Regions from separate parts of the Lentilactobacillus buchneri genome, predicted to be linked through region 1. Evidence: riboswitches for the same ligand, from Rfam matches in the RefSeq annotation. Region 1 holds a riboswitch; each other region holds the start of a gene.
The links. Region 1 has a riboswitch for thiamine pyrophosphate ahead of thiS (sulfur carrier protein ThiS). Riboswitches for the same ligand answer to the same signal wherever they lie in the genome.
Positions count from the first base shown of each region.

Region 2: another riboswitch for thiamine pyrophosphate. It lies ahead of KE627_RS03970 (ECF transporter S component); the one in region 1 lies ahead of thiS (sulfur carrier protein ThiS).
Region 3: another riboswitch for thiamine pyrophosphate. It lies ahead of thiW (energy coupling factor transporter S component ThiW); the one in region 1 lies ahead of thiS (sulfur carrier protein ThiS).

Region 1 covers NZ_CP073066.1:1,462,254-1,466,066, forward strand. Annotated here, with positions in the region: gene KE627_RS06960 (Zn-dependent hydrolase) at 1-509, opposite strand, end outside; gene KE627_RS06965 (thiazole synthase) at 520-1,296, opposite strand; gene thiF (sulfur carrier protein ThiS adenylyltransferase ThiF) at 1,310-1,957, opposite strand; gene thiS (sulfur carrier protein ThiS) at 2,255-2,452, opposite strand; TPP riboswitch at 2,580-2,672, opposite strand; gene thiE (thiamine phosphate synthase) at 2,817-3,449, shown strand.
Region 2 covers NZ_CP073066.1:804,336-808,148, reverse strand. Annotated here, with positions in the region: gene KE627_RS03980 (energy-coupling factor transporter transmembrane component T family protein) at 1-219, opposite strand, end outside; gene KE627_RS03975 (ABC transporter ATP-binding protein) at 216-1,646, opposite strand; gene KE627_RS03970 (ECF transporter S component) at 1,664-2,254, opposite strand; TPP riboswitch at 2,391-2,480, opposite strand; gene KE627_RS03965 (Cof-type HAD-IIB family hydrolase) at 2,584-3,390, shown strand; gene KE627_RS03960 (linear amide C-N hydrolase) at 3,382-3,813, opposite strand, start outside.
Region 3 covers NZ_CP073066.1:999,349-1,003,161, forward strand. Annotated here, with positions in the region: gene KE627_RS04865 (IS30-like element ISLpl1 family transposase) at 1-152, shown strand, start outside; gene KE627_RS04870 (LacI family DNA-binding transcriptional regulator) at 224-1,237, shown strand; gene thiW (energy coupling factor transporter S component ThiW) at 1,224-1,754, opposite strand; TPP riboswitch at 1,793-1,892, opposite strand; gene aroE (shikimate dehydrogenase) at 1,959-2,831, opposite strand; gene KE627_RS04885 (shikimate kinase) at 2,833-3,354, opposite strand; gene KE627_RS04890 (prephenate dehydrogenase) at 3,366-3,813, opposite strand, start outside.

The DNA.
Region 1 (3,813 bases):
AGCATCAACTTGATAACCGCCTGTTTTCGAGCATCATCAAATTGAATGCCGGCAGGATCCTTCATCGTCAAATCCACCTGTTGGCCGGTATAGTGCTTCGAACCGGTAAAGGTATCCGGAAAGCGGCTGCCCTCTTCTTCGCTGAATGAAATCAGTCGAAGCGTTTTCTGCGGACGGCCGAATTCTGTTACCAGATTTTCAATTGCCTGAAGGCCACCAAGTACCCCGTACAAGCCGTCATATTGACCGCCTTGCGCGACAGTATCAATGTGTGAGCCGGTCGCAATGACTGCTTCCGGTTCTGTGGTTCCCGGCATATCCAGATAGGCAGTCCCAAAGTCATCAACGCTTACCTGAAAGCCAAGCTCAAGCCCCCATTTGATGACTTGTCTTTGAGCCTCAACCCAGGTTGGTGAATAGACCAGCCGGTTTTGACCGGCTTCGTTGGTCTTAAATTGGTTGATTGTCGCTAAACGATGTGCGAGTTCAGTTAATTGGGTTGTTGTCATATGACCGCCCCTATTTTACCGCGCTGACACCAGTAAGTGGCGATGAGGCAACCGCCCCGTGTTCGATGACCCGGCCTGGTTTTGCTAAGTAAGCTTTGCGGCCTGCTTCAACGGCCGGCTTGAAGGCTTCGGCCATTAACGGAATGTTGCCGGCGGTCGCCATTGAGGTGTTGGCCATGACAGCTGCGGCACCCATTTCCATGGCTTCGGCAGCTTGACTTGGTCGACCAATGCCGGCGTCAACGATAATTGGCAGGTCAATTTCGTCAATCAAAATTTGGATTAAGTCTTTGGTGGACAATCCTTTGTTGGTACCGATTGGTGCGCCCAAAGGCATGACGGTGGCAGCTCCGGCATCGACCAACTGGTGAGCGACATTCAAGTCCGGCAGCATGTACGGCATGACGATGAAGCCTTCGTTAGCCAAAACTTCGGTTGCCTTGAGGGTTTCGTAGTTGTCCGGCATCAAATATTTCTTGTCGGGAACGACTTCCAATTTGATGAAATTGCTGCCGCTTAGTTCACGGGCAATTCGCGCAGTCCGAATGGCTTCTTCAGCGTTGGTCGAGCCTGACGTGTTGGGCAAAATGGTGATGCCTTCAGGAATGTAGTTTAAGATGTTTTCCTTGCCGGTCTTGTTGCGGCGCAGGGCCATCGTGATGATTTGTGCCTTGGCGTTATTAATGGCTGAATCAATCAAATCGTATGAATATTTTCCTGAACCTAAAATAAATCGAGATGTGAAGGCGTGTCCGCCAATCATTAACTCATCTTTTTCGTTTGCCATGAATAAATCCTCCTCAGATTTCTGTATCTCCTAAAATTAACCGGGTAATCATATTGGCTTCGTGACCGGCCGCAATCATGACCCGCGGTGCCATCAAGCCCTCAGCCCCCATGGATTCACCGTCACCAGCGATGTATAAATTCTTGCGGGGATGCTTGGTGGTAATCGTGTTGGAACTGTGAATGCCGGCCATCCCGGTGCCCATCACAATTGGCTTGTCGGGATAGAACTCGGATGCGGCATCCAGCAGCATCGCCTTGGCAGCAGGGTTATCGAACGCTTCAGTGATGATGTCAGCGTCTTCGAACAATTCTTTGACGTTGTCATGAGTCACTTTAGTTTGGTGAATTTGAATTTCCACGAACGGATTAAATTCCTGCAGGTTTTGCTTTAAGGCCACAACTTTTGGCATGTCCACCTGACTGAGTTTAAATTGCTGACGGTTGAGGTTACTGAGCTCAACTGTGTCAAAGTCAATCAACGTCAAGTGGCCGACGCCAATCCGGGTCAGCGCAATCGCGATATTGGACCCTAAACCACCGGCCCCGGCAATCGTGACGTGAGCGGCAGCTAATTTGTCAGTTGACCCCTTAACATTGCGTTCTTTCATGCCGAGATAAACGTCATCGTAACTCATTCCTTGAATTTCTGGTTCTTGCATGTTGTCAATCGACTCCTTTTATATCAGTGAGCGGATCCAAGCGGTTAGGAGTCGGAGTGTAAGTCTCCTTCAAGAGAAATTCCCGGTTTTGGAATTTATCTTGAAGGTGCTTACAGGCAGACTCCTGCTTGGAGGAGCTGTCCTAATCAGTGAGCGGATCCAAGCGGTTAGGAGTCGCCAAGTAGGCTAGGCGTTTCACGGCCGTCGGATTGTAAGTCTCCTCGGAAGTAAATTCCCTGGTTTTGGGGATTTGCTTCCGAGGTGCTTACAAGGAGACTCCTGCTTGGAACCACCATCCTAACCGCCACCAACAAACGAGATTAACTCCAGTTTGTCGTTGTCGGCAATTTTAGTTGTGTCAAATTCAGAGCGGTGGACAATCTTGCCGTTCTGTTCGACGACGATGTTTTCAATTGGTGCTTCTCTTTGTTTCAAGAACTCGGTGATTGTTTGACCAACCATACCGGATTCTTGTTCACCGTTAACCATCACCATACAAAAAGACCCCTTTCTTCAGATTCCGAAGAAAGAGGTCAGTGGATGTCTTTTCAACATTAAGTTCGATTCACAGAAAAGAAAAACCTTCTTTTCTGCAAAAAGAAGGTTTAAGGTCAAAATAAATTCAACATTAAATTCGCTCTTCCTTCGGCAGTACAAACTACATCAGGTTCGATGGGTGTAATCTCAGCCGTTTCAGGCACCCCAGACGAAATATTCAATTAGGCTTGAAACTTTGCTCAAGCTCATAATCTATTTATAACCGCTTACAATCTGAAAGTCAAGTGAGAAATACTTCTATACTTTTTGCCGAGGTTCATTTACACTGATGGCAAATGAGAAAATATTGGAGGAAATGATTGTGAAACTAACAAATCGACCACTCTATTTGGTGACGGACCACACCGGATTGACTGATGAACAATTCTTTGGCGCGATTGAAGCGGGTGTGCAAAATGGGGTTGGCTTGGTCCAACTTAGGCAAAAAGAGGGCAGTAGCCGCGAAATTTTTGAACTTGCTCTAAAGGTAAAGGCCATTACCGATCGGTACAAGATTCCCCTGATTATTGATGACCGATTGGACATTGCTCAAGCGGTTGATGCCGCCGGTGTTCATCTTGGTCAAAGTGATTTGCCGGTAGACATCGCTCGCCGAATCTTAGGACCCAAGAAGATTATCGGTGCAACGGCCAAGACATTGAAGCAGGCTAAAGCAGCTGAAGAGATGGGCGCCGATTACCTGGGAACCGGAGCCATTTTCCCAACCACGACACACGTTAAGACCGTTCATACGACGGTAGAAACCCTTGGTAAGATCAAACGATTGGTGGATATTCCCGTGTATGCGATTGGCGGCTTGAAGGCCGATAATGTCGAGGCTATTGATGGTGCCCACGTTGATGGGGTGGCTGTGGTTTCTGCGATTATGAAGGCTGCCGATCCGGCGAGTGCTACCCGGGAGTTGCGGGATGCGGTTGAGGAAGCTATTGGGTAAATTATATCGGGCCACGAATAGTGTTCCAGAAGCAACATACATTCAGCAAATACTGCAGAAGGAATCTAAACAATCTTTTGGTTCATTGTTGACTTAAAATGTATTTCTTGCAGGATCATAAGTGACAGCTACAATTGGCCTCATTTAGAATTTAAATTCCAGCTTAAGAAACCAAAAACAGCTACTCGTAATGAGTAGCTGTTTTATCGAAGGCACCAAAGGAACTGCCGCCTTGTGGCCTTAAGGCCCTATTTATTTCTCTGTACATTTAATTTACCATCTATTACTAACACTGTCAACGCAGGCGGCTTTTAACGCTTTATATGATGGGGCGCCAATATCCTGCAGTATTCTGGAATTTAAA
Region 2 (3,813 bases), 660 kb from region 1:
GATGCCGGCACTTCCGTACAGCCATTGAGAAACGAATAGACCAACGGCAGGAAATAGTGGCCAAAAGATGATCCCAAACAAGGCCTTCATACTGACGTGTTGGGTGAGAATATATAAAAAGCTGATGGTGATCAGGATGATGTTGACAATCAAGCTTTGGGTAAACGAAATTTCCAACGCAATCAGCATCACCAATAATAATTTCATTCCAGGATTCATTTGATAACCTCCTGGTAAGTCAGATTTTGGTCTTCAAAGGCGGCGTGATAATCAATCAGGGTATCCAATCCGGACAGCTGATGCGAAATGATAATCTGGGTTTGATGGAAATCGTTTTTGGCCCGATTCAAGAAGCCAACCACGACCTCCAGGGAATGATAATCCAAGCCTTTGAATGGTTCGTCCATTAACAATACCGGCGGATTCATGATCAACATTTCAATGATTTGCAGCTTCTTCTTCTGACCTTCACTTAACGAATACACGATGCGGTCGTCTTTACCCGCCATATCAAGCTTGCTGAGCATGTCATCAACGTCAGCTTGCGTGTAGTCGGTATTCGTTCGATTGGCGAGTGACAAATCGAGCTCCTCTTTGACCGTGATGTTCAAAAATTGGTTTTCGGCATCTTGGAACAGTAGCGTCACTTTCTTCGCATACGGCAACGGCCGAATTTTTTGGATATCCTTGCCGTCAAAGACGATGGTCCCTTTATAGGGCAGCAGTTTGGTCAACGCGTTAAACAGGGTGGATTTGCCGATGCCATTGGCGCCGGTGATCAAAGTGGTTTTTTCTTTATAAAAATCAAAGTGGTTCAGGGTCAATAGCAGTGAGGCGTGCGGCTCCAATTTAAAATCGCTGAGCTTGATAATTGCATGGTCATCGCCAGTGGGAATCTCAACTCGTTTGTGCATCTGTTGAGTGGATTCGAAGTTTTTGAAGAAATGTTCAGCTTGTTGGTCATCCAAAAGGCTGATTTGATGGGTATCCGGATCCAAATAGTAGAATTCATCCACCAAGCCCCGATAACTGGTCAAATCATGGTCGGCTAAAATAATGGTTTTGCCGTGTTCTTGTTGGAGTAATTTTAATTTGTTAATCAAATCTTCCCTCGACCCCGGGTCAATGCTGGCAAACGGTTCATCCAACACGATCACCTGAGGATCCATGGCAACGATGCAGGCCAAAGCCACTCGCTGCTTTTCACCACCGGACAAGGTGTTGATCACCCGCGAACGCAGCCGCTTGATGCCACAGAATTCCAGGGCGTCATTGATGATGTTATCCATTTTATCCGGCGCAATCCGCAAGTTCTCCAAGACAAACGTCATTTCGTGAACGACAGTGTCCATCGCGAATTGCTGATTGGGATTTTGGAACATCATCGCCACTGACTGGCTGATTTTTTCCCGGGGGATATCCTTGATGTTGGTGTCGCCAAATTTGATCTCACCGACTGCATCAATCCCGATAAAATGCGGGTATAGGCCGGCAATAAAGTACAGCAGGGTGGACTTGCCGCTGCCGGATGGTCCGGACAGCAGTGAGAAATGATGACTCTTGAAGGTCAGATTAATGTCGTTTAAGACCTTGACGTCGCTTTGTGGATAGTGAAAAGTGAAATGGTTAATTGAAACATCAGTCATGATCAAATCCCCTATAATTACAAGTTAATTGCTTTACTACGATCCAATAATTTAACAATCATCTTGGTCAAGACACCGGCGAAGATAAAGGTTGAAATATAACGGGTGACGAATAGTCCCAAGAGCAGTGGCAGACTGAATTTGTCATAACCATTTCGAATCATGTCCCAGGCAAATGTCAAAACAACCGTAGTGAAGATTGACGCATTCAATCCGAACCAGTCATAGCGTTTGTAGCCGGTCAGTGTGAAACCGAGTTCAGAAGCAATTCCCTGGACCAAGCCGGAAATAAAGGCGCCTGCGCCCCATTGACCGCCAAGGAAGACTTCAACCGAAGCCCCCAGGAATTCACCCAAGAAGGCTGAACCGAACGTGCGAATAATGAATCCGGTTAATGGACCAGCCATGCACCACAGGCCCATCAACAGGTCATTGGCAAATGGGGCCATTCCAAATGGGGTCAGGGCAACAGTCAATCCGGTGTATAAAAAGCCGGCTCCCCAAAAAATAATACCAGTAAAAATAGCAATTAAGGCAATTAAAATAATGTTTCTAAGCGTCCATTGGCTTTGCTTTTTGCCGCCGGTTGCTTGACTCTTGTTATCCATAACAAGACCTCCAAATATGATTTTGATCAAATAAGTCACTGAAAGTCCAATTGCTGAGCACACAAAGAGGCCAGGCACAAAACTGGTCGTTTTGCCCTGGCCTCAGAAATTCATCTAATTGCAATTTATCCATCTAAATACAACGGAGCATGCTCCCTTCGCTGGAATTGTCCAGATCAGGTTCGATGGGTTTTTCTCAGCCAATAAGGCACCCCAGATAGTTGTATGATCAAATTCAGTATACAAGATATAAAAATAATTTACAAACCAAACTAATCCCTTAAAATGAGAGTATAACCAATTATCGAAATTTGAATGGAGGAGTCATTGTGGTGAAAGTGATTGCAAGCGACATGGACGGAACATTTTTGAATGATCAGGGAACTTTTGATGAGCAACAGTTCCAACAGCAATTGGATCAATTGGGGGATAAGGGGATGCACTTCATCTCCGCCAGCAGTAACCAATACCAGCATCTGTTGGGACTGTTCAAAAATGTCCACGGCCCGATCTCATACGTTTGTAACAACGGTGCATTAGTCATCGACGAACGAGGGGTGATCATCCACGAAGAGATCATTGACCATTTAGTCTTGAAGAAAGCCCTGGATTGGATTTTAAGTGAACCCAGTTTTGCCGGCGCCGAAGTGATCCTAGTCGGTCGAAACGGCACGTACTGCAACCTACCCGAGAATTCCGATCGCTTCCAGGCTTCCAAATATTTCTACGAAAATATGCAGTCGATGGCTGATTTGCGGCTGGTCTTCGACTCAATTTATAAGCTCGACATCACTTGGGAAGAAGGCGGCGTGCTCAAGCGGCAGGATGAATTCAATCACAAATTCAGCGGCCAGTTAAACGCCATTTCTTCTGGGATGAACGGCTTGGACGTCATGGTTGACGGTACCGACAAACTAACCGGAATTGAAATGCTCCTGCAAAGTTGGGGATTGACCTTGGACGATGTTGCAGCATTCGGAGATAACGGCAATGATTTTGAAATGGTCAACGCTGCCGGTGAGGGATACGCCATGAAGAATTCTGCTGCCGATTTGCTTCAAAAAGTTGAGCAGGTAACGGCTTATTCCAATAATGAGCAGGGTGTCCAACGAAAAATCGCTGACTACTTAAGCTAAGAAGCGGCTGGTGTTGGGATATTCCTCGACCAGGTCAGCTAACGAGAAGGACAACAGCTGTCTGGAATCGTGATACCTAAAGTAATAAGTCTGGTCGGTTGAATCCAACACAGAAATATAATGGGTATAGTTGAAATTGGGATGGTCGTCCATTGACGGCTTGTAGGGAATTGCCACTTCATCTAAAACGTTGAACAGGCGATTTCTGGCTTCGTACTGGGTCCGGCTGGGCTGGGTGCCGAGTTTGTTCACTGCAGCTACCAGAAATCTGGTGGTTGGGGTGTTGGTTGCTTTGGGCAGGTCTTGGCTCATGATGATTTGTTGTGCTTTTGCGGCCAGGGACTGTTGATTGGTCACTTTCAGCTTCTTTTCCAGTCGGGCCATATGTTCCGGATAAGTGGGCGAGTTGGTCATGACGCCGAT
Region 3 (3,813 bases), 460 kb from region 1:
ATTTTTATCCTAAGGGGACTTATTTTGAGCACATTAGTGCTCAAGGCTTGAAAACCACCTTACTCGAAATTAATCAGAGACCACTTAAAATACTTGACTGGCAAACACCTTATCAGGTCATGCTGACCAATTTGTCAAAAAATTCGGATTAAATTTGCAATCTACCAAACATTTAATTGTGTTTAACTAGAGGTAATACAATTCAATTGAGGAGTGAAGATGGATGGCGACAATCAAAGACATTTCCCGACTGGCGCAGGTCTCACCCGGGACCGTCTCGCGCGCGCTGAGTCCGGATAAAAGCGAATATGTGGCAAAAGAAACGCGCGACAAAGTGAGAGAAGTTGCTGATAAGCTGGGTTATAAATACTCCCTAGCCCCCAAACCGGACAAAAATCAGTTGAACTTTGCGCTGATCACTACCCTCAGTCTGAAAGAAGAAACGCGCGATGAATACTGGCGGTTTGTCCGCAGAGGGGTCTATGAAGCTGCTAAATCTCAGAATATCAGTATCAAGCGGGTGGTCAGGTTGGATGAAGGCGTTGAGCCAAACGATTTTGCGGCTTACGATGCCGTCATCGTCGTTGGCAGTCTTTCCAAATCCGCCATCAACGCCATTAAATCATTTAATCCCAACGTCGTTCTGGTTGATGGCGGAAGTGATGTCGATGACGTTGTCGATACGGTTGATACGAATTTAGCTCAGCTAACGGATAAAGCCTTGAACGAAATGACACCGCATGCCCAAACAATTGGTTTTATCGGCGGTTCCCGTCATGAAGTGAATTTGGACGGCAGCCAGGGTCGTATCATTGATGACGCACGGACCCTCACCTATAAAACATGGTGTTCGATCAACCATCATCAGCCAATCGTTAAATTGACGGACTGGACTACCAAGCAATCAATGGATGCCACTGATGACCTGCTGAATGAATATGGCAATCAACTCGACGGCCTGCTGGTCGCTTCCGACCCACTCTCAATTGGGGTGATGAAGGGCTTAGCCAAACACCACGTGGTTCCTGGAAAAAACGTCAAAATCATCAGTTTTGATGACTTGGAATTCGCTTCGTACCTGACACCATCGCTCACCAGCATTTGGCTGCCCAAAGTTGAATTGGGGTACGCAGCAGTCCTGCACGCCGAGACCCTCGTCAAGTTCCCACGGGATTGGCACGTCAGAAATATCATCCCTGGCAAATTCCACTACCGGGAAACGTTTAATCCCGATTAGTCTTGCGTCCGATCCCCAATTTGTCCTGTTGAGGTACAATGATCCGTTTCCAAATACTCTTGAGAATGATATAGCCGAAGATAACACCGACCAAGGCACTCAAGAAGAAACTGGGAATGAACAGATAAATCGCACCGGTGGTTCCCATCATCCAACTGGCAATCGGATAAGCAACGATTGCACCAATGATGCCAGTGCCGATCAATTCACCAAATGCCGCAATAATCAGTCGATTGGTTTTCTGGAAAAGCCAGCCGACACAGAACGCACCGATCATACTGCCTGGAAATGCCAGGATAGTTCCGGTTCCCAATAAATTACGAATTAATGAAGTGATAAATGCCTGGGTGACTGCCCACCATGGGCCAACCAGGACACCGGAAATCAAATTGATCAAATGCTGCATCGGGGCCACTTTGGCAACGCCGACAGTGAACTCAAACATACTGCCGCCGACCACGCCGATCGCAGATAGAATCGCCGTTAGCACCATTTTATAAGTCATATTTCTGTGCATAAAAAGCCTCCTTTCGTTAGATAACAAAAGGAGGCTTTTGGCTTCTTTTAACACTTCCCTACGCTGGCGCAAACCAGATCAGGTTCGAAGGGTCCGAAGATGTTCCGTCTCAGCCGATTGGCTCTCCTAATGTTATCTGATATTTAATTTCGACACTTCATTAAGTATAACCGAAAACAGAATGCTTGTCGGTCATTTAGCCCCTTAATTCTTCGACCGTTGTAAGCCGGCCTGATGAACGGCTTCGATCACTGGGGTAATCGGCATTCGCTGTCCTGTCCACTCCAAAAAGGAACCGGCGGCTTGATTCACCAGCATCCCAATCCCATTATATGTACGACTCCCGCGTTGCTTGGCTGCATGGATGAACGGCGTTTCGAGTGGAAAGTAAATGGCGTCGGACACAATGTGTTGCGGTGTCAAATGGTTCATCACGGACTGACTAACTGGCAGCGATTGATCGCCGGCCATCCCAACGTTGGTCGCATTGGCAATAATTTGGCTTTCATCAAACGCTTCGGCAATCAGCCCTTCATCCTCATAAGGCAGGACAGTGACGACATCCGACCACCCTTCCAACTGTTCTTTTCTGGCTTCAAAAAGATCGTTGGTCCGTTTAAATACATAAACTTGCTTCGCCCCTGCGTCGACGGCAGCGGAAATAATCGCCCGCCCGGCACCACCGGCACCTAAAACGGTCACGACCTTTTCATCGATGGTCATATCATCCTGCTTGAGAGCATCTACCCAGCCTTGCCCATCGGTACTGTCACCAATCAGTCGACCATCGCGGTTAATGACCGTATTAACGGCAGATAGGCGCTCAGCTCGTGGGGTAATTTCGTCAAGCAATGGCAAAACGTCGGTCTTCAGCGGCATTGATAAATTAAAACCGCCAATGTGCATCGCCCGCATCGCCGCCAAGCTGTCGGCGAGCCCGGCAGACGTCACGTCAAAGGCCAAATAGATCCCGTTGATCCCTGTCACTTGGAAGCTGGTATTGTGAATCAACGGCGACAAGCTGTGAGCAGCCGGATGGGCTAATAAGCCAAATAATTTTGTGTGTCCATCGATCATTTTAATTCCTCCCAAACGACATCTTCAAAATGCCCTCTTGGTTAATGACGTCAACGACTTCAAGGGGCGCCAAATCATCGGTGGCGATTCGAAAATCACTCACCTGTTGGTATAAAGTGTCCCGTTGACCTTTCAAATCCACCAGTCCATCCAGCCCGAGCTGTTGAGCTAACGGCCGGTCGGTATCATTCTTCAATCGGTCAATGATTGTTTCCGGCATCACATCAAGAAGCACGACTGGGACATCACTGGCCTTTAACAACTCAAAGTTGGCAGCTTGAATCGGCGTGCCGCCACCAGTTCCCAAGATCCCATCATCTGCCAAAGACGCTTTCAAAGCATCATGTTCCAGCTGCCGAAATGCCGGCTCACCGTCATCAGCAAAAATCTGTTTAATTGACTTGCCGGCCGTTTCCACGATGACATCGTCCAGATCGTGATATGGCAAGCCGAGTTTCTGTGCCAATAAGTTGCCGACGGTGGTTTTGCCGCTTCCCATAAATCCAACCAATATGAGTTTCATAGGCTTTCTCCTTAATCGTCCAAGGACTTTCTAATTTTTTGTGCTTTGGCGAAAGCGGCATAAATCGCAGCTTCGTCTTGGTCTTGAATGGCTTGTTCAAAATGACTTAATGCGGTTTGAAAAGTGGCCAATTCCTGCGCAATTACTTGGGAATTGCTCATCATAATCGCCGTCCACATTTTTGGATCCGACGCAGCAATTCGGGTCGTACTCTTGAAGCCGCCGGCAGCCGCTTTTAAGCCCACTGGATCATGGGCCAAGCCGTCCGCGACGCTGTTAACCAGGGTTGCCGCAACCACATGAGGCAGATGGCTCAGTTCGCTAACCAGTTTGTCATGGGTTTCCGCTGTTATCTCCGTCCAATCAACATTTGCCGAATCCAGCAGCTGTTCAAAGTCGCGAAGTTGCTGTTTGGTTTGTGAACCGGTTACCAGGAAGTATTTTGAACCGTTAAATAAA